DNA from 4 places in the Mucilaginibacter sp. P5_A6 genome. Region 4 is predicted to be linked to each of the others. Evidence: riboswitches for the same ligand, from Rfam matches in the RefSeq annotation. Region 4 holds a riboswitch; each other region holds the start of a gene.
The links. Region 4 has a riboswitch for S-adenosylmethionine ahead of metH (methionine synthase). Riboswitches for the same ligand answer to the same signal wherever they lie in the genome.
Positions count from the first base shown of each region.

Region 1: linked by a shared signal. The riboswitch ahead of AC1DO4_RS08070 (hypothetical protein) and the one ahead of metH (methionine synthase) in region 4 are both predicted to bind S-adenosylmethionine.
Region 2: linked by a shared signal. The riboswitch ahead of AC1DO4_RS18950 (O-acetylhomoserine aminocarboxypropyltransferase/cysteine synthase family protein) and the one ahead of metH (methionine synthase) in region 4 are both predicted to bind S-adenosylmethionine.
Region 3: linked by a shared signal. The riboswitch ahead of AC1DO4_RS14405 (TlpA family protein disulfide reductase) and the one ahead of metH (methionine synthase) in region 4 are both predicted to bind S-adenosylmethionine.

Region 1 is NZ_JBFUKZ010000006.1:58,389-62,814, reverse strand. Features, by position in the region: gene AC1DO4_RS08080 (family 2A encapsulin nanocompartment cargo protein cysteine desulfurase) at 1-355, opposite strand, end outside; gene AC1DO4_RS08075 (family 2A encapsulin nanocompartment shell protein) at 339-1,259, opposite strand; SAM riboswitch class I at 1,407-1,519, shown strand; gene AC1DO4_RS08070 (hypothetical protein) at 1,580-2,224, shown strand; gene AC1DO4_RS08065 (4'-phosphopantetheinyl transferase family protein) at 2,430-3,086, shown strand; gene AC1DO4_RS08060 (sensor histidine kinase) at 3,109-4,426, opposite strand, start outside.
Region 2 is NZ_JBFUKZ010000019.1:52,890-57,315, reverse strand. Features, by position in the region: gene AC1DO4_RS18960 (homoserine dehydrogenase) at 1-255, opposite strand, end outside; gene AC1DO4_RS18955 (homoserine O-acetyltransferase family protein) at 255-1,310, opposite strand; gene AC1DO4_RS18950 (O-acetylhomoserine aminocarboxypropyltransferase/cysteine synthase family protein) at 1,399-2,718, opposite strand; SAM riboswitch class I at 2,962-3,072, opposite strand; gene AC1DO4_RS18945 (trans-sulfuration enzyme family protein) at 3,253-4,371, opposite strand.
Region 3 is NZ_JBFUKZ010000012.1:52,443-56,868, reverse strand. Features, by position in the region: gene AC1DO4_RS14415 (SusC/RagA family TonB-linked outer membrane protein) at 1-2,241, opposite strand, end outside; gene AC1DO4_RS14410 (hypothetical protein) at 2,268-2,480, shown strand; gene AC1DO4_RS14405 (TlpA family protein disulfide reductase) at 2,612-3,181, opposite strand; SAM riboswitch class I at 3,299-3,410, opposite strand; gene AC1DO4_RS14400 (hypothetical protein) at 3,708-3,917, opposite strand; gene AC1DO4_RS14395 (lipase maturation factor family protein) at 3,987-4,426, shown strand, end outside.
Region 4 is NZ_JBFUKZ010000002.1:371,252-375,677, forward strand. Features, by position in the region: gene metH (methionine synthase) at 1-3,191, opposite strand, end outside; SAM riboswitch class I at 3,354-3,464, opposite strand; gene AC1DO4_RS03635 (Bax inhibitor-1/YccA family protein) at 3,600-4,331, opposite strand.

The DNA.
Region 1 (4,426 bases), on a different contig from region 4:
AGGTACTACCAGGAAAAGGCGCCGACGGATTAGGATGATTGCTTAAATTAGGATCCGCAAAGCTGGTTTGCGGATCTTTTAGGTTAATAGCATTATTCTGGTTAATGGCAGATGGCGAAATACCACCACCCCCGATTGTACTTGAAGGAATGGATTGTACGGGAGTATTTACCTGCTGCAATGAGGTAAATGAGCCTGCATCGGCTATATTGCCCGGTAATAAAAAAGGTTCAGAAGCCCGTTGAACGGGCAATTGGTTTACAAAGCCGCCTGGTCCCGATTTAAAGAACTGGTTGGCCAGTTGCTCCAGTTCCTGCAGGTTGGGTAAGTTATCCGGATTAATATTTGTACTCATGGTAATTGCCTAAATCAACATCCTCTAAAACTGCAATAGCATCATCAACCAATACGGCTAAAGAACAATAAAGCGAAACCAGGTATGAGGCAATAGCTTTATTATTGATACCCATAAAGCGTACAGATAAACCCGGTGACTGCTCGCCCGGTAGACCAGGTTGGAACAAGCCAACAACACCCTGGCGGCTTTCGCCTGTCCTTAGTAGAATGATCTTTGATTTGTTATTTACGATGGGCAGTTTATCAGATGGGATAAGCGGGATCCCTCTCCAGGTAATAAACTGCGACCCGAACAGTGAAATCGTAGGCGGTGGTACGCCGCGTCGGGTACATTCGCGACCGAAGGCAGCTATAGCCAGCGGATGCAGCAGGAAAAAGCCAGGTTCTTTCCAAACTTTAGTGATCAGTTCATCCAGGTCATCCGGGGTGGGAGGGCCCAGCCTGGGTTTAATTTTTTGTGATGGGGCGATACTGCTCAGTAGCCCATATTCAGGATTGTTAATGAGCTCGCTTTCCTGCCTTTCCTTAACGATTTCGATAGTAAGGCGGAGTTGTTCACTGATCTGGTTGTAAGGCTTGCTGTACAGATCGGATACGCGGGTGTGTACGTCCAATACCGTATTTACTGCGCTCAGGTTATACTCTCTGGGATTTTCCTCGTAGTCTACAAAGGTTGACGGCAGTTCACGTTCATCGCGCGAAGAGCAATCAACTTCTACATTATTAGCGTCTACAACTTTGTTTAAACGGTATACGCCAGATTCAACCGGGATCCAATTGAGTAAATGAGTTAACCAGCGTGGCGTAATGGTTGATAACTGTGGAACGGTACGGGTTGCTACCGCTAACTGCCTGGCGGCTACATCGCCAAGAGCTGTTTGTTTTGATTTTTGATCTGGCATTTTGGATAATAGACTAAGTGTATTAAGAAATTATTTTATGGTGCTGCTTTAAATTACAATAACCTGTTCGCAATGATAAGAAATAATATATATTAAATCTATAGAATTTATAGAATTAATATATATTTGCAGTATCACATTCTTTTTTACTTATCCAGAAAGACAGAGTGAAAGGCCCGATGATGTCTTGGCAACCTATACAATACCTTGTGTTGTAAAAGGTGCTAATTCCTGCTCCTGTAAAGGGAGAGAGATAAGATGCTACAGGTTTATAAATATCTCCACAGCTCTTTTCCGGGTAGTTGTTGTCATTGTTACTCTTGGCTAAGGACGCCGACAGATTTTATATTATCTTAATTAGACATCAACAGGCCGCGATAGCTTATATCCAACCACCCGTTTTTTCAAAACAATGGAAACGAACTGCCGGTATTGTATCAAAAACAGGTTTTATTTTTGTATTCCTGTTTTATCGCGGATATCACTATGGCCGCCTTTACGCGGCCGGGAAAACCTTTAAGCTGCCGCTTGATAACGGCGTGCAACATTTTATCGGTTTTTATAACGTAAGCGAGTTTAGGCTTAATAACAGGCTTTCGTCCTGTGCGCCCGACGATACCGTATGCTGGCAGAACGTAATATTTGAAAAGTTTAATACCATCAGCATCAGGGTAGCTAAGCAGTTTCAACTAAACACGCAAAACAAAATCCGCACTACCGAATATTATGGTAACGTTGGCAGGCTATTTTACGGATATGAGGCAGATACGGTTAAGCATGTTATTACACTGAAAAACCGGTCCGATACAACGGAGAAAATTGTGCTTAACTATACTGTACCATTCCCCGGCAGATTTATTATAAAAGGAGTAGACCGTAAGAATGATTCGATATATGTTGTGCTTAACAAGATTGATAAGCAATACCCGCTTGCTGCAAAAAGAACTACTGGTGATAATGAATAGCGACAAATGATTGGCTGGAACAGGTTCCCGTCCCGTTTAAGAGGCACCCAGTAAAAGGTATCAAATATTTCAGAACATTCTTTGTAGCAAAACCACGCTCGTGTTAACTTTTTTAATAAAATAAACATTTGTAAGAATTCCTGGGAAAGATGGACAAATATTGCCAATATGTTGATATTTATAATTAATTTGAGACACGGTATCAATGGTTAAAATTTATTTTATAAGCAATGAATCCCCATTGCCCAACGTTGATTTTTTAAATTATCTCAATTCATTTCCTTTAGATATAAAAAGCAAAATTTTAAGATTTAGCAGATGGCAGGATGCTCAGGCATCTCTTCTGGGCAAAGCTCTATTGAAAAAAGGATTGGATGATTTCAATTTAGATTCCAATCTGTCAAAATTAAAATATACAAATTATGGCAGACCCTACATCGAAGGTGTTTTAGATTTTAATATCTCCCATTCGGTTAATTACGTTGTTTGTGCATTTTCTACAATTGGTAGGATTGGTGTTGATATAGAGGAGGTTAAGGAGGTTTCTGTCGGTGAATTTAAAAATCAGTTTCTTGAAGAGGAATGGAACGCCATTATTAACTCTGAAAATATTTATCACTCATTTTATACTTACTGGACAGCCAAAGAGGCTATAATTAAAGCAGATGGGAAAGGGCTTAGTATTCCGCTGAATAACATTTTACTTAAAGATGGGAAATCGCTATTGGAAAAAACCTTATGGCATTATCGGGCTATTGCATTGGCTGACAATTATATAATGCACATTGCATCTGATTATCAATTGCTGAATATAAATTCTATTGGATTAGAATGGAAAGACATCGTGAATGTAAAATCTTGAATCAACCTTAAACAGATTAGTATCAATTACACATTACAGGATTTAAGGGTAAGCTAAAGCCAAAGATGCTTCCTTTTCCTGGTTCACTTTCTATTGTAAAATTTCCATTATGTTTTTTGATGATCTCGGATGCGATATAAAGTCCAAGGCCAACGCCCTGGTAAAGCATTGATGTTTTACTTACCCGGTAAAAGCGCTGAAATAATTGACCTATGTCCTCTTTTGCGATGCCTATTCCAAAATCCTCCACATTTATTACAATGTGCCCCAAAGCTACTTTCGCCTTTACAATTACTTTATTTGCATCAGGAGAATATTTTATCGCGTTATTAAGAAGATTAATCAAAACCTGTTCTATCTTAAATTGATCACCTGTGTAGTGTATATCAATTGAGTTTTCAAGCAGGATTTCATGTTTATTAGAGATTTGTTGTACGCTGGATATACTATTAGCAAGTGCATCTGAAAAACTAAATTCTGATATATTCAAATCTATTTGCCCGGAGTTGATCCTGGTAACATCTAATAAATCCTCTATTAATCTTTCCAGGCGTTTAATGCTATTGTTGGCATTTAAAATAAATGCATAAGTTTTATGAGTTTTGTTTGTCGTTTTTTCGAGGAGCTGATTAATGGCTTTAATATTGGTTAATGGCGTTTTAAATTCATGACTTACCATATTAAAGAACTCATCTTTCTTTGCTTCGGCGGCCGCGCGTCGTTCTTTTTCCTGCTTTTGAACCAATAATTCTCTGTTGGCTATAACTAATTCTGCGGCTCGTTTTTCTTTCTCTTCATCCTGAAAGTCGAGTTCTTTAAGTGCTATAATCAATTCAGCGGCACGTTTTTCTTTCTCTTCATCCCGAAAATCGAGTTCAATGTTGGCTAATATCAATTCAGCCGCCCTTTTTCCTTTTTCCTTATTTTGAAATACGAGCTCCTTGTTAGCTATGATTAATTCTGTTGCCCGTTTTTCTTTTTCCTTATTTTGAAATACCAGTTCGGCATTGGCAATTATTAACTCAGCTGCTCGTTTTTCCTTTTCTAAATTTTGGAATATTAGCTCTGTGTTTGCTATTATCAATTCAGCTGCACGCTTTTCTTTTTCCTGGTTTTGAAATATTAGCTCTGTATTCGCTAATATCAGCTCCGCAGCCCGTTTTTCTTTTTCTTCGTTTTGTAAACTGAGCTGGGCATAGGCAATAATTAATTCTGCCGCGCGCCTTTCCTTCTCTTCATTTTGAGAATCAAGCTCTTTATTTACTTCAATTAACGCTGCGGCAAGCTTTAGTTTTTCTTCGTTTTGAAAATCAAGCTCAATGTTTGCAATAATTAACTCT
Region 2 (4,426 bases), on a different contig from region 4:
TAAGGCTCTTGAAACAATTTCGAAAGCGGCTTCGGTATCGTTTATCAGCTCAACAATGGTGTTTATCTCCGGGTTGTCGAGCAATTCATTTTTATCAGTGGTAAAAAATTCTGCCGGTAATGTGCGCTTTTTATGCGGGTCTTTTATAGCGAATTTTACTATTTCGATGTTTAAATTTTTAGTTTTGATGATATCATATAATCCCTGCCCAACTACTCCAAATCCAAATAATCCAATACTTAACTTTTTACTCATTACGCTGTACGTTGCAATTCTATAATTTTTCCTTTTACATCGGTTTTAAAAAACGATGTGATAATATTTGTCAATGCTTCTGTTTCAATTAAAAATCCATCGTGGCCATAAAACGAATCCAGTTCGGCAAAGGCCGATTTAGGAATATGCCTGAACAGGTATTCCTGCTCCTCAATGGGAAATAACACATCTGATTTTATGCCGATAACCAGTGTACGCGCTTTGATAAGGCTTAGCGCCTTTTCAACACCATTACGGCCACGGCCCACATTATGCGAATCCATAACTTTGGTTAAATACCAGTAGCTATACGCATTAAAGCGGTTTACTAACTTTTGGCCCTGATAAGCCTGGTAGGTAGAGGCCTTAAAATCATCTGTTTTGGCATCCGTTTCTTCCTGTTGAGTTATGCCATATGTTTTATAAGTACGGTAGGAGAGCAGGGCAATGCTGCGCGCGGCTTTCAAACCATTGAGGCCACCATCAACAGTGTTATTATGAAAAGTAGGATCGGCACTTAATGCCAAACGCTGTGATTCGTTAAATGCTACTCCCCACGGAGAATGGCGGGCATTGGTTGCTATCAGTATCAAATTTTTAATCCGCTCGGGCTCAATAATTCCCCATTCAATAGCTTGCTGGCCGCCTAATGAGCCACCAATAAGGATATGGATATTACCTATCCCCAAATGATCTGCCAAAAGCTGATGTGCTTTTATAATATCCCTGATAGTAAACTGCGGAAAAGCCTGTAAATAAGGCTGCCCGTTTGCCGGGTTAATACTTAAAGGGTTGGTTGTGCCATAAGGCGAACCCAGGATATTGGCGCATACTATAAAATGCTCTTCGGCATTAAATTTATTACCTGTGCCTACAAAACCTTTCCACCAATCATAAACATCCGAATTAGCGGTTAGGGCATGGCATACCCATACCACATTATCTTTTGCTTTGTTAAGCCTGCCATAAGTATGAAAGCCTATCTCCAGTTCATGTAATTCCTCACCGGATTCAAGGCCGAATGGTTGAGTGTACTTAAATATTTCTGTGTTCATTCTTTTGTCTTGTTATCGCGGGTGCAGCTGATTTTATTGTCAGCCGCAGCCCATAACAACTTTACTATATCACTTAAAAAAAACTATACTATACTAATTGGGCCGATGCCCTTTTTATTTTGGCAAATGCCTGTTCAAAATCTGCTTTAATATCATCAATATGCTCAATACCCACAGCAACGCGTAACGAATTAGGCCTTACACCTGCCGATAACTGTTCCTCATCAGAAAGCTGCTGATGCGTAGTTGCCGATGGCTGAATGATCAATGTTTTTGCGTCGCCAACATTAGCTAAATGACTTACCAGTTTAAGATTATCAATTAGTTTACCGGCATCTTCTTTATCACCGTCTATCTCAAAGGATAACACCGCTCCAAAACCATTTTTAAGGTATTTTTTAGCCAGTTCATGGTAGGGCGATGATTCCAGTCCCGGATAGTTAACTGTTGCTACCTGGGGATGCTGGTCGAGCCATTTGGCAAGCTCCAGTGTGTTATCTACATGGCGCTGTACACGCAATGAAAGGGTTTCTAATCCCTGGATATTCAACCATGAATTAAATGGTGATTGCGAAGGGCCAAAATCTCTAAGGCCTTCCACACGGGCACGTATTATAAACTGAATGTTACCAAACGGGCCGCCAATGCCAAATACATCGGCAAATACCAAACCGTGGTAACCTTCAGACGGCTCTGTAAACTGCGGAAACTTGCCATTGGCCCAGTTATAAGTACCGCCATCAACTATTGCACCGCCAATGCTGGTTCCATGACCACCTATCCATTTGGTGGTTGATTGTACCACCACACTTGCGCCATGCTCCAACGGGCGAAACAGATACCCGCCTGCTCCAAAAGTATTATCAACTATTAAAGGCAGATCGTGCTTTTTAGCGAGAGCGCCTACCTTATCAAAATCGGCAATGGTAAAGCCGGGGTTACCTATGGTTTCCAGGAAGATGGCTTTGGTTTTACCATCGATGAGGGCTTCAATACTTTCGGCAGTATCATCTTTGGCAAAACGCGCCTCGATGCCTAAGCGCTTAAAGGCTACCTTAAACTGGTTATAAGTACCGCCATATAAAAATGGCGAGGTAACAAAGTTGTCGCCAACCTGTAATATATTATTTAATGCAATGAATTGTGCTGCCTGGCCCGATGCCGTAGCTAATCCTGCAATACCACCCTCTAAAGCCGCTATACGTTTTTCAAACACATCGGTAGTGGGGTTCATTAATCGGGTATAAATGTTGCCAAACTCCTTTAAGGCGAACAGGTTTGCACCATGCTCGGCGCTTTTAAATACGTAAGATGTAGTTTGGTAAAGCGGTACGGCGCGCGCACCTGTAGTTGGGTCAACTTCCTGGCCAGCGTGTAGTTGTAAGGTTTCGAATTTTAAGGCAGACATAGTTTTAAGTTTTTGAAGGTTATAATTAAATTTTTGATGTTTGAATGGATTTTAGCAAGCTGATAAATTGTTTACCAGTTTTACAACACGTATATTTTCAGGGATTGAAAAAGAAACGCATTAAAGCATCAACAGCAGCAACACATACAAATACCGCTATTTAAGCTAATAGGTTGTATGTTACCGTTTTGGGTATTAAAAATGTTGCCTGTAGTAATTTTAATTAAACTTTTCATGGTTATAAATTTATATTCCCCGGTGTTATTTGCCGGGACAGGAATTGGCACCTTCTTCAAAATTGAAGGGTTGCCAGCGGGTCATTGAGCCTGATCTCTCGCCGCTTCTTTATAAATCAATACCCGAACTATGCGGAGAATTGATCGACTATAGTGGTATCGCTACCAAATAATGTTCCAAAGATAAGCGGATATTTATTTAAATACCAAATTAAATTTTTATTTAGATTAAAGACTGCTGGGCAAAGGAGCAAGAACACATGGCATTTCTGTCCTTGCTCCTCCGTCTTTTCATCCTTTATCCATTCAAAGCCTGCTCCAAATCGGCCACTAAATCATCAATATGTTCCAGCCCAACCGATACCCGTAATAAGTTAAACGGTGTTTTAGTATCGGGGCCTTCCATGGTTGCACGGTGCTCTATCAAACTTTCCACACCGCCAAGGCTGGTTGCCCTGGTAAATATTTTTAGCTTGTTGATGATGTTGTGGGTATCGTTTTCATCGCCCTTAACTATAAAGGATAGCATTCCACCAAAGGCAAGCATTTGGTCTTTAGCAATTTCATGCTGCGGATGCGATGTTAAACCGGGATATAAAACCTTTTCTACTTTGGGGTGATACTCTAGAAATTCAGCTAATAACTGCGCATTGTTTACATGTGCTTTAACACGGTATGGCAGGGTTTTAATGCTGCGCACCAGCCAAAAGCAGTCGGTTGGAGAGGGGATAGCACCACCCATTTCCTGCACCTGGCGTATTTTTGCCCACCAATCGCTTTTTTCGGCGGTAATTAACGCTCCGCCCATCAGGTCGCTATGCCCGCCAAAGTATTTTGTTGCCGAATGCATTACCATATCGGCACCTAAGGCTAATGGCTGCTGGCATATCGGTGTTGCGAATGTATTGTCAACAACAACTTTGAGGTTTTTTGCTTTCGCGATAGCTGCCACCTTTTTAACATCAGTAATTTTGAGCAGCGGATTTGACGGTGTTTCTATCCAGATTACACCGGTTTCGGGCTTAATGTGCTGCAATAATACTTCACTATCGTTAACATCAATAAAATCGAAAGTTAATATACCGGCAAACAGGTTTTTAAGCTGGTTGCGCAGGCCGTGATACATATCATCGGGACAAATAATATGGGTACCCGGTTTAAGTGATTGAAATACGGCCATGCCAGCGGCATTGCCTGATGAAAATGAAGCAGCATCAACACCACCTTCTAATTGGGCTATCACATTCTCCAGTAACGAGCGGTTGGGGTTTGATGACCGGCTATAGATATGCCCTCCCGGAAAGTCGCCATCCATACCACGCTCAAACGTGGTAGACATAACAATAGGCTGTATCACAGCTCTTGATGATCCATCAATATGGTTACCCGCGTGTATGGCTATAGTTTCAGTTTTCATTTTGTATATGGTATAAATCAAAGTAAATAAGATTATTTGTGATTTACTGTAGCGA
Region 3 (4,426 bases), on a different contig from region 4:
TTGACTGTAACCGGTAGATGGACTTACATCAACCTTTATGATCTGGTTTACACTATTGGTGTTGTACACGCTCACATCCAAATGTACCCTGTCCTGAAAAAAACCTAATTCAAAGCCAGCCTCAGCAGATGTTGTGGTTTCGGGTTTCAGATTTGGGTTCAGATCTACACTGTTTGCGTTTTGTTGCGGATTTGTGTTAAAAGGAGCCGTAAAATCATAAACGTTGATCAGTTGGTATGGTGTGGTTGCCTTACCCACTTTTGACCATCCACCTCTTAATTTAGCATAGGTAAGCACGTTGCTCTTAATATCCAGCGCCTCTGATAATATTAAGCTACCATTTACAGATGGGTAGAAATAAGACAAGTTAGCCGCCGGCAAAGTTGATGACCAGTCGTTACGGCCTGTAAGGTTAATAAACGCGTAATTTTTATAACCCAATTGTGCCGATGCAAAATAGCTATACGTTTTCAGCTTGCCGTAGTCATTTGATGACACCAGCGGATCGCGCGAATTTTTGAGCGTATATAAACCAGCGACTGCCAACTTGGGTGCCACCTGGTCGTTTTGCTCATTTACTATGGTGCTGATATTACCACCGCCCAATACATCTAATGAGAAATCATTACTGAGCTTTTTGGTGTATTGCAGGCGGGCTTCGGTATTGGTTTCGTTTACGCTATAGGCATCTTCCTCGTACGAACCAAATGGTGTACCATTGGTACCATAGGCTACTTTTATTTTACGACGGTCGTTATAATAATCGGTCCCGGTACGGAAATTGGCCGATAAACCTTCGATGATCTTATAGTTTAACTCAACACTACCTATAATGCGGTTTTTGTGCTGGCCAACGGTGTTTTCATAAGCCAGCCAGTATGGATTACTATAATAGCTGTTGTTCCAGTTAAAAGTATTGCCATTGGCATCCTTATAGTTTTTCAATTGATTAATATCAACCTGGCGGCCAAACCAGGTGAATTGCAGCATAGTACTGGTAGCTCTTCTGCCACCTGCCCCAGGCAGGTTATCTGCATCATCTTTGATGTAATTGGCAATGGTAGTTATTGTTAATTTAGGGCTAAGCCTGAAGGTAGAGTTCAGTAAAAACGAATTTCTGCCCTGTGACGTATTTGGAATAACACCCGTTTGATGCAGGTTGTTGTAGGATAGACGGTAATCAGCCTTATCGCTACTCCCGGATAGCGCTACTCCATTATTAAGGGTTACACCTGTTTTAAAAAAATCCTTTACATTATTGGGATGCGCCACAAATGGCACAGCCTGCCCATTTGAATAAAACTGTGGTATAAGTGAACCGTCAAGAGCCGGACCCCAGCTTTCGTCGACACCATCATTTACGCCACCGCCTTTACCATCCACATAGCTGAACTTACCGTTTGAACCCTGACCATACTGATTTTGGTAATCGGGCAAAACCTGCAGATTGGAGAAACTTGTATTTGAATTAATAGTGATACCTAATCCTTTTGAACTTTTACCAGTTTTGGTTTTAATAAGGATAACACCGGCAGCAGCCCGGTATCCATAAAGCGCCGCCGCGTTTGGACCCTTGAGTACGCTTACAGATTCAATATCTTCGGAGTTAAGATCGGCTATGGCATTGGCAAAATCCCTTGAACCATTTGTACCCAGGAACTGGGAGTTATCTACAATAGTACCATCTACCACAAATAATGGCTGATTGTTACCGGCTATAGAGGTTTCGCCACGAATTATAATGCGGGATGATCCCATATCACCCTGGCTGTTGGTAACCTGTACACCTGCAATTTTACCTGCCAGCGCGTTTACCAGGTTGGTCTCCTTGGCCTCAGAGATGTCCTTTGATTTTAATCCCTGAACAGAATAGCCCAGTGATTTCTTGTCTTTAGAAATATTAAGCGCCGTGATTACTACCTCGTTAAGTGAATTAGGAGCATCCTGTAATATGATCTGTAAATTGGTTTCATTTTGCCTTACCGTTATCTCCTGTGTTGCAAAACCTATATAGGTAATCTTCAATACATCGTTAACATTCGCTGAGATGTTGAACTTGCCATCAGCATTGGTTTGAGCACCGGTTGTGCTACCCTTAACAGAGATATTAACGCCAGGCAATGGCAGGCCATCGGATTTTGCGGTTACCACCCCGCTTATTTTAACAGATTGCGCCGCAACCGTTTGGATGAGAAAAAAGGGCAATAGGATTGCCAGTAAAAATCTGTAATTTTTTAACATGATGGTTAATGATTAATTAGTTTTTGTTGCCGGCACAGCAAAGCCAGTCAACAGCTTTTTTTGGGCAAAACAATCCCCGCTGGATACTTTATAGTGCCGGTAAATTCATTATTGATTGTGTTGGTTATAAGCAAAGGCAGCCAGCTGCAGCAGGCATGGGGCTAATAACCGTTGCCATTAAGTTAACAGCAACAACGCATACACTGCATATACAGGTAAACAGAGGCGGAGGAAAATGATACCAATTTGCTGGCAGGGAGTACGTTTTGGAAAGGTGTTCTTGTTGTTTTCATAACAATTTGATATATAGATGGTAACAGGGTCAGTTTAAATACGGAGTTAAAATCATTATTTAGCTTTAAGCCTTTATTTAGTTTACAGATGCAGTTTTATTGTTAACCAGCGCATCTACTGCTTTTAGCATCGATGCAAATTCCTGTGTATCATACAAACGGGTGAGGTAAACAATCTTCCCATCTTTATCGATAACTACATTACGGGTTACCCCGCTTTTTTTATTGGCAAAACGACCGAAAATATTAGCCCCCGGATCAAGCGCCAATGGATAGCTGATCTTCATTTCCTGTTGAAAGTGCTGCACCTTTTCAAGGGGTTCATCGCGGTCTACCCCTATCAGGATCAGACCATTGCCTTTGTAGGCTTGCCATACTTCCTTTTCAAGACGAGGCATTTCCTGGCGGCATACACTGCACCAGCTGGCGGTAAACTGCAGGATAACCACTTTGCCACGCAACTCTTTTAAGGACGTTTTGCTGCCATCGGCCAATACAAGCTCAAAATCGGCAGGGGCCTGGTCGCCAACTTTTACAATATAGCCACGGTCAACAGATGCACTATCGGCTGGTTTTGCCGTTTGTGCGCCGGCAAACAGTGCGCTTATTAAAAACGAGCAGGTAATTAGTAAATGTTTAATATTCATAGTTGTAAATTTTAATGCCTATTTTATGCAGGCAGAAATTTTCAGAAATTTAATTAAACAGGAAATTTTGGAGAGAAAGGCACAACGATCAGCCATAAGCTGCGCAATAATTTGCGGATATTATCTTTTCCGCTTTTTACGGCGGACAGGAATTAGCACCTTTATAACAATGGGCTTACAGGTTGCTAAGACATCATCGGGCCTTTCCCTCAGTCTTTCTTGATAATTAAATTAAAGAACTTATTTCGCCTGCAAATGTAGAATATATTCTACTAAATACATAGACATTGTATAATTTAATTGTCATTTATTTGCAACACTGGCACCAGCCTGTAGTATCTCGGTATTTTGCGTCCCTTCAATACCTTATTAAATCCCTCCGGAGGCCGCGTTATGAACCTGCCACGCTCCTTTTAAGCTCCTTTCAACCACCATTCGGACTCCGCGATAATTATTAGATTTTAGGATAAATTTTAACAAACTATATACTACTATTAATGTACTATTATTGAGGAATGTTGTACTATTATTGAGGAATGTGCAAAAAGCAACTAAGTAAATAGAATTGGAAACGGGAAACAAAATAGACAGCGGATCCGGCGGCGTTTTTCGGATGCCGGGCGCCCCTCCCAGCTACTGGCTTACGCGCTTTGTCATCCTCCGGCTGCTGGGGGTGGTGTATGCTGTTGCCTTCCTGGTGGCCATCAACCAGGTAGTACCTTTGATCGGTTCTCATGGGCTCCTTCCCCTGGAAATTTACCTGAAGCAGGTGAGCGCCGCCCTGGGCTCGGCGGGGGCGGGGTTTGTGCGGCTGCCGTCGATCTTCTGGCTCTGGCATTCTGATGCCGCGCTTTTAACTGCCGCCTGGATCGGGTTTGTGCTGTCATGCGTAGTAGTGGCGGGCTACGCCAATGCGCCGCTGCTTGCGGTACTCTGGTTTCTGTACATGTCGTTTGTTCACCTGGGGCAGGATTGGTATGGATACGGCTGGGAGATCCAGCTTAACGAAACCGGCTTTCTGGCTATCTTCCTCTGCCCGCTCCTCAGCCTGCGCCCGTTTCCGCGGTATGCGCCTCCCCTGCCCATTATCATTTTATTTCGCTGGCTCACCTTCCGCATTATGCTGGGTTCGGGGTTGATCAAATACCGCGGGGATGAAATATGGCGTAACGGCACTGCCCTTTACTACCATTTCGAAACACAGCCTATTCCCGGGCCGCTGAGCCGGTGGTTTCATTTTCTGCC
Region 4 (4,426 bases):
CCAAAATAATCGGGCACACCGCTCTCTTTTGGTGCGATAAAATCTGACAGAGCATAGTAAGGATCGCCTTTAACCTTTTCGGCCTGCTGACGAAGCGTATGGATGCGAGTTAATAAAGTAGTACGGCTTTCATCTGTATACAGTTCAATATCATCACCAACACTATTGGCCGGCCAAAAACCAATCACACCATTGGCGTGTAATAGTTTCTGATCTACAATTTTCTTTAACAGCTCCTGTGCATCATCAAAAAGCTTTTTAGCTTCATCGCCCACAAACTTATCAGCAAATATTTTGGGGTAGCTGCCGCGTAGTTCCCAGGTATGGAAAAACGGTGTCCAATCAATATAGGGAACAAGCTCTTCCAGCGGGTACGATTCAAATACTTTAGTGCCGGTAAAGGTTGGCTTTGGCGCAACATCACCGTCAAGGCTGATCTGGAAACGGGCCTGCCTCGCCTGCCCGATAGTTACAAAACGTTTATCCGACTTTTTATTCAAATGCGCTTCGCGCGATTTGGCATATTCTTCCTTAATGTTTCGGATATAAGCATCTCTGCCCTCGCGATTCATCAGGCTACTGCAAACGGTAACGCTACGTGATGCATCCAATACGTGGATGGCAGCACCCGAGTAATGAGGATCAACCTTAACTGCCGCATGGATGCGCGAGGTGGTAGCCCCGCCTATGATGAGCGGAATAGTAAAACCTTCACGTTCCATTTCCTTGGCAAAATGCACCATTTCATCCAATGAAGGGGTGATCAGTCCGCTCAGGCCGATAATGTCTACGTTTTGTTTTTTTGCTTCCTCGATGATCCTTTGTGCCGGTACCATTACGCCCAGGTCAATTACCTCGAAGTTGTTACAGGCCAAAACTACGCCTACTATATTTTTACCAATATCGTGCACATCGCCCTTTACGGTGGCCATCAATATTTTACCGGCATTGGCACGGCTGCCGCTGGAGTCTTCTCCGGCATCAATAACCCTTTGTTTTTCAAGCTCGATAAATGGCAGTAGGTAAGCCACCGCCTTTTTCATTACCCGGGCTGATTTTACCACCTGTGGCAAAAACATTTTGCCGGCGCCAAACAAATCGCCTACTATGTTCATGCCATCCATCAATGGGCCCTCAATAACCTCCAAAGGTTTATCATAAGCCAGGCGCGCTTCTTCCACATCATTATCCAGGTACTCAATAATGCCCTTCACAAGCGCGTGCGATAAACGCTCCTGTACAGTTCCCTTGCGCCATTCTTCATCGCGCACTACCTCTTTACCTTTGCTTTTAATGGTATCGGCATATTCTACCAGGCGCTCGGTGGAATCATCTCTGCGATTAAGTAATACATCTTCTACCAGTTCGAGCAGGGTTTTATCTATTTCTTCATAAACTTCCAGCATCCCCGCATTCACAATTCCCATATCCATACCTGCTTTAATGGCATGGTACAGGAATGCCGAGTGCATTGCCTCGCGCACTACATTGTTTCCTCTAAACGAGAAGGAAATATTACTAACCCCACCGCTTACTTTGGCGTGTGGAAGGTTCTGTTTAATCCAACGCGTGGCTTCAATAAAATCAACCGCGTAGTTATTGTGTTCTTCCAGGCCGGTTGCAACAGTTAATATATTAGGGTCGAAAATAATATCCTGCGGAGGGAAACCAACCACGTTAACCAATATATCATAGGAGCGTTTACAAATCTCGGTACGGCGCTGTAATGAATCGGCCTGCCCGGTTTCGTCAAAGGCCATCACTACTGTGGCAGCGCCATAGCTTAATATTTTGCGGGCATATTCAATAAACTTTTCTTCGCCTTCTTTTAGGGAGATAGAGTTTACAATACCCTTACCCTGGATGCATTTTAACCCAGCTTCGATAACCGTCCATTTGGATGAATCGATCATGATAGGCAGTTTGGCAATATCAGGTTCGGAGGCCACCAGGTTCAGGAATTTTACCATTACCGCTTCCGAATCAATCATACCCTCATCCATATTGATATCGATTACCTGGGCACCACCCTCCACCTGTTGCAAGGCAACGGCTAATGCGGCTTCATAATCCTCGGCTAAAATAAGTTTCGAGAACTTTGGCGACCCTGTGATATTGGTACGTTCGCCCACATTCACAAAAATACTTTCGGGCTTTATGGTAACTGCTTCTAAACCACTCAGGCGCAAATCGGGTTCAACTTCAGGAATTCTTCTTGGTGGATATTTTGCAGCTCGTTCGGCAATACACTTAATATGCTCTGGCGTGGTGCCACAACAGCCCCCCACAATATTAACCAGCCCGGCTTTAATAAAATCATCAAGCTGGTGCGCTGTTTCATGCGCGGTTTCGTCATACTGGCCAAACTCATTTGGCAAGCCCGCATTGGGATAGGCCGAAATAAATACGTCAGCTTTTTCAGAAAGCTCGGCCAGGTGCGGACGCATTTCTTTAGCACCCAAAGCGCAGTTTAACCCCACCGAAAGCAGGTTGGCATGGCGTATCGAGTTCCAGAAAGCTTCAACAGTTTGCCCCGATAAAGTACGACCTGACGCATCGGTTATAGTCCCCGAGATCATAACTGGCAAATGCTTACCCGATTCATTTGCATAACGATTTATTGCAAACAACGCGGCTTTGGCGTTAAGGGTATCAAATATGGTTTCAACCAATAACAGGTCCGATCCCCCATCAACCAAACCTCGAACCTGGTCGTAATACGCGTTAGCCAGGTCATCAAAAGTAACAGCACGATAACCCGGATCGTTAACATCGGGCGATAAGGACGCGGTACGGTTAGTTGGTCCAACAGCACCGGCAACAAAACGCGGTTTTGATGGATTTTTTTTAGTGTATTCGTTGGCTACTTCGCGGGCAAGGCGAGCGCCCTCGTAGCTCAGCTCATAAGCCAGTTCTTCCAGCTTATAATCGGCAAGCGAAATTATTTGCGTACTAAAGGTATTGGTCTCGATGATATCCGCGCCGGCATCCAAATATTCGGCATGAATTGCCTTTATGATATCTGGGCGTGTGATGTTCAGCAGGTCATTATTTCCCTGAAGATCGCTGATATGATCTTTAAACCTCTCCCCACGAAAATCCCGCTCGGCAAGCTGGTACCGCTGTATCATGGTACCCATAGCCCCGTCAATTATAAGGATTCGTTTTTCTAATTCTTTTCTAATGTCCATTTTGGTATCAAGTAGCGAGTATCAAGTATCAAGTACGGGAAATTCCGGTGCTTGATTTTTAAATTAGGCCATAGCACAAAACAAAAATGTCTTGATACCTGATACTAACTACTTGATACTTAAAAAAGCTTACATCGAAAAGTCGGGTGTTATATTGACTTTCGCTTATCTTTCCCAGGGCCGTATGGCTGGCTGAGTAGAATGTAGCACCTTGTGAAGCACAGGTTGCTAAGACATCGCAGGGTCTAATCCCTCCGTCTTTCTCCATAAGCAATGCAAAGGTGCATAATAAAGCGGTAAAATGCAATAGTTGTTTAACCCTTCAATCTGTATGCTGCGTAAATTTATGTGTACAAAAAAAGCCGCCTTTTGCAGGCAGCTTTTAATAACAGATGTTTTGCGGGGTTATTATCTTCTTCTGCCAAATAAACGCAGTATCATCAGGAAAAGGTTGATAAAATCAAGGTATAGCGTTAAGCCCCCTAAAAGTGCCATTTTACCGGCCGAAGCATTGCCATACTCAAGGCCTGCGCCAATGCGCTTTAGCTTTTGAACATCATAAGCGGTTAAGCCTACAAAAACGGCTATACCAATGTAGCTAATAATGTATTCCAGTTGGGTACTATGCATAAACATATTAAATAATGATGCAACGATAATGCCCACCAGCCCCATAATCATTATTGAACCGAAATTTGTAAGGTCCGTTTTAGTAGTATAACCAGCAACTGCCATAATGCCAAATACAACAGATGTGGTAATAAACACGCCGAGCACGGAACTTGCTGTATAAATTATAAGGATATAACTTAAACTAATGCCCATTACTGCCGAAAAAGCAATAAACAGCAACGCAGCTACCCCGTAAGATAAGCGGTTGAAGCCAAATGAAATAATTAGCACAAAAGCCAGCGGAGCAAACATAACAATAGTACCTAAGCCGGTATTGCGGCCTGTGGCCGGGTCTCTGAGCATTTCATATAATGCCTGGTTATGAGAAAACATGAATGCGCAAAAGGCCGAAAGGCCTAAAGCCACAAACATCCATAAAAATACATTGGCTATAAATTTACGGGATGCATCTTGTTCTGTTAATTGTATTACGTTTTTGTAAACGTATTCAGGATCTTTAGTTTCCATTTTTTTTATAAATAAATCTTATACGAATTTAGGAATAATAAGTGAATATATTGTGAAGGAAGGATGCAAGTGGTTTGCAGCAGGTGGCTGTTTTT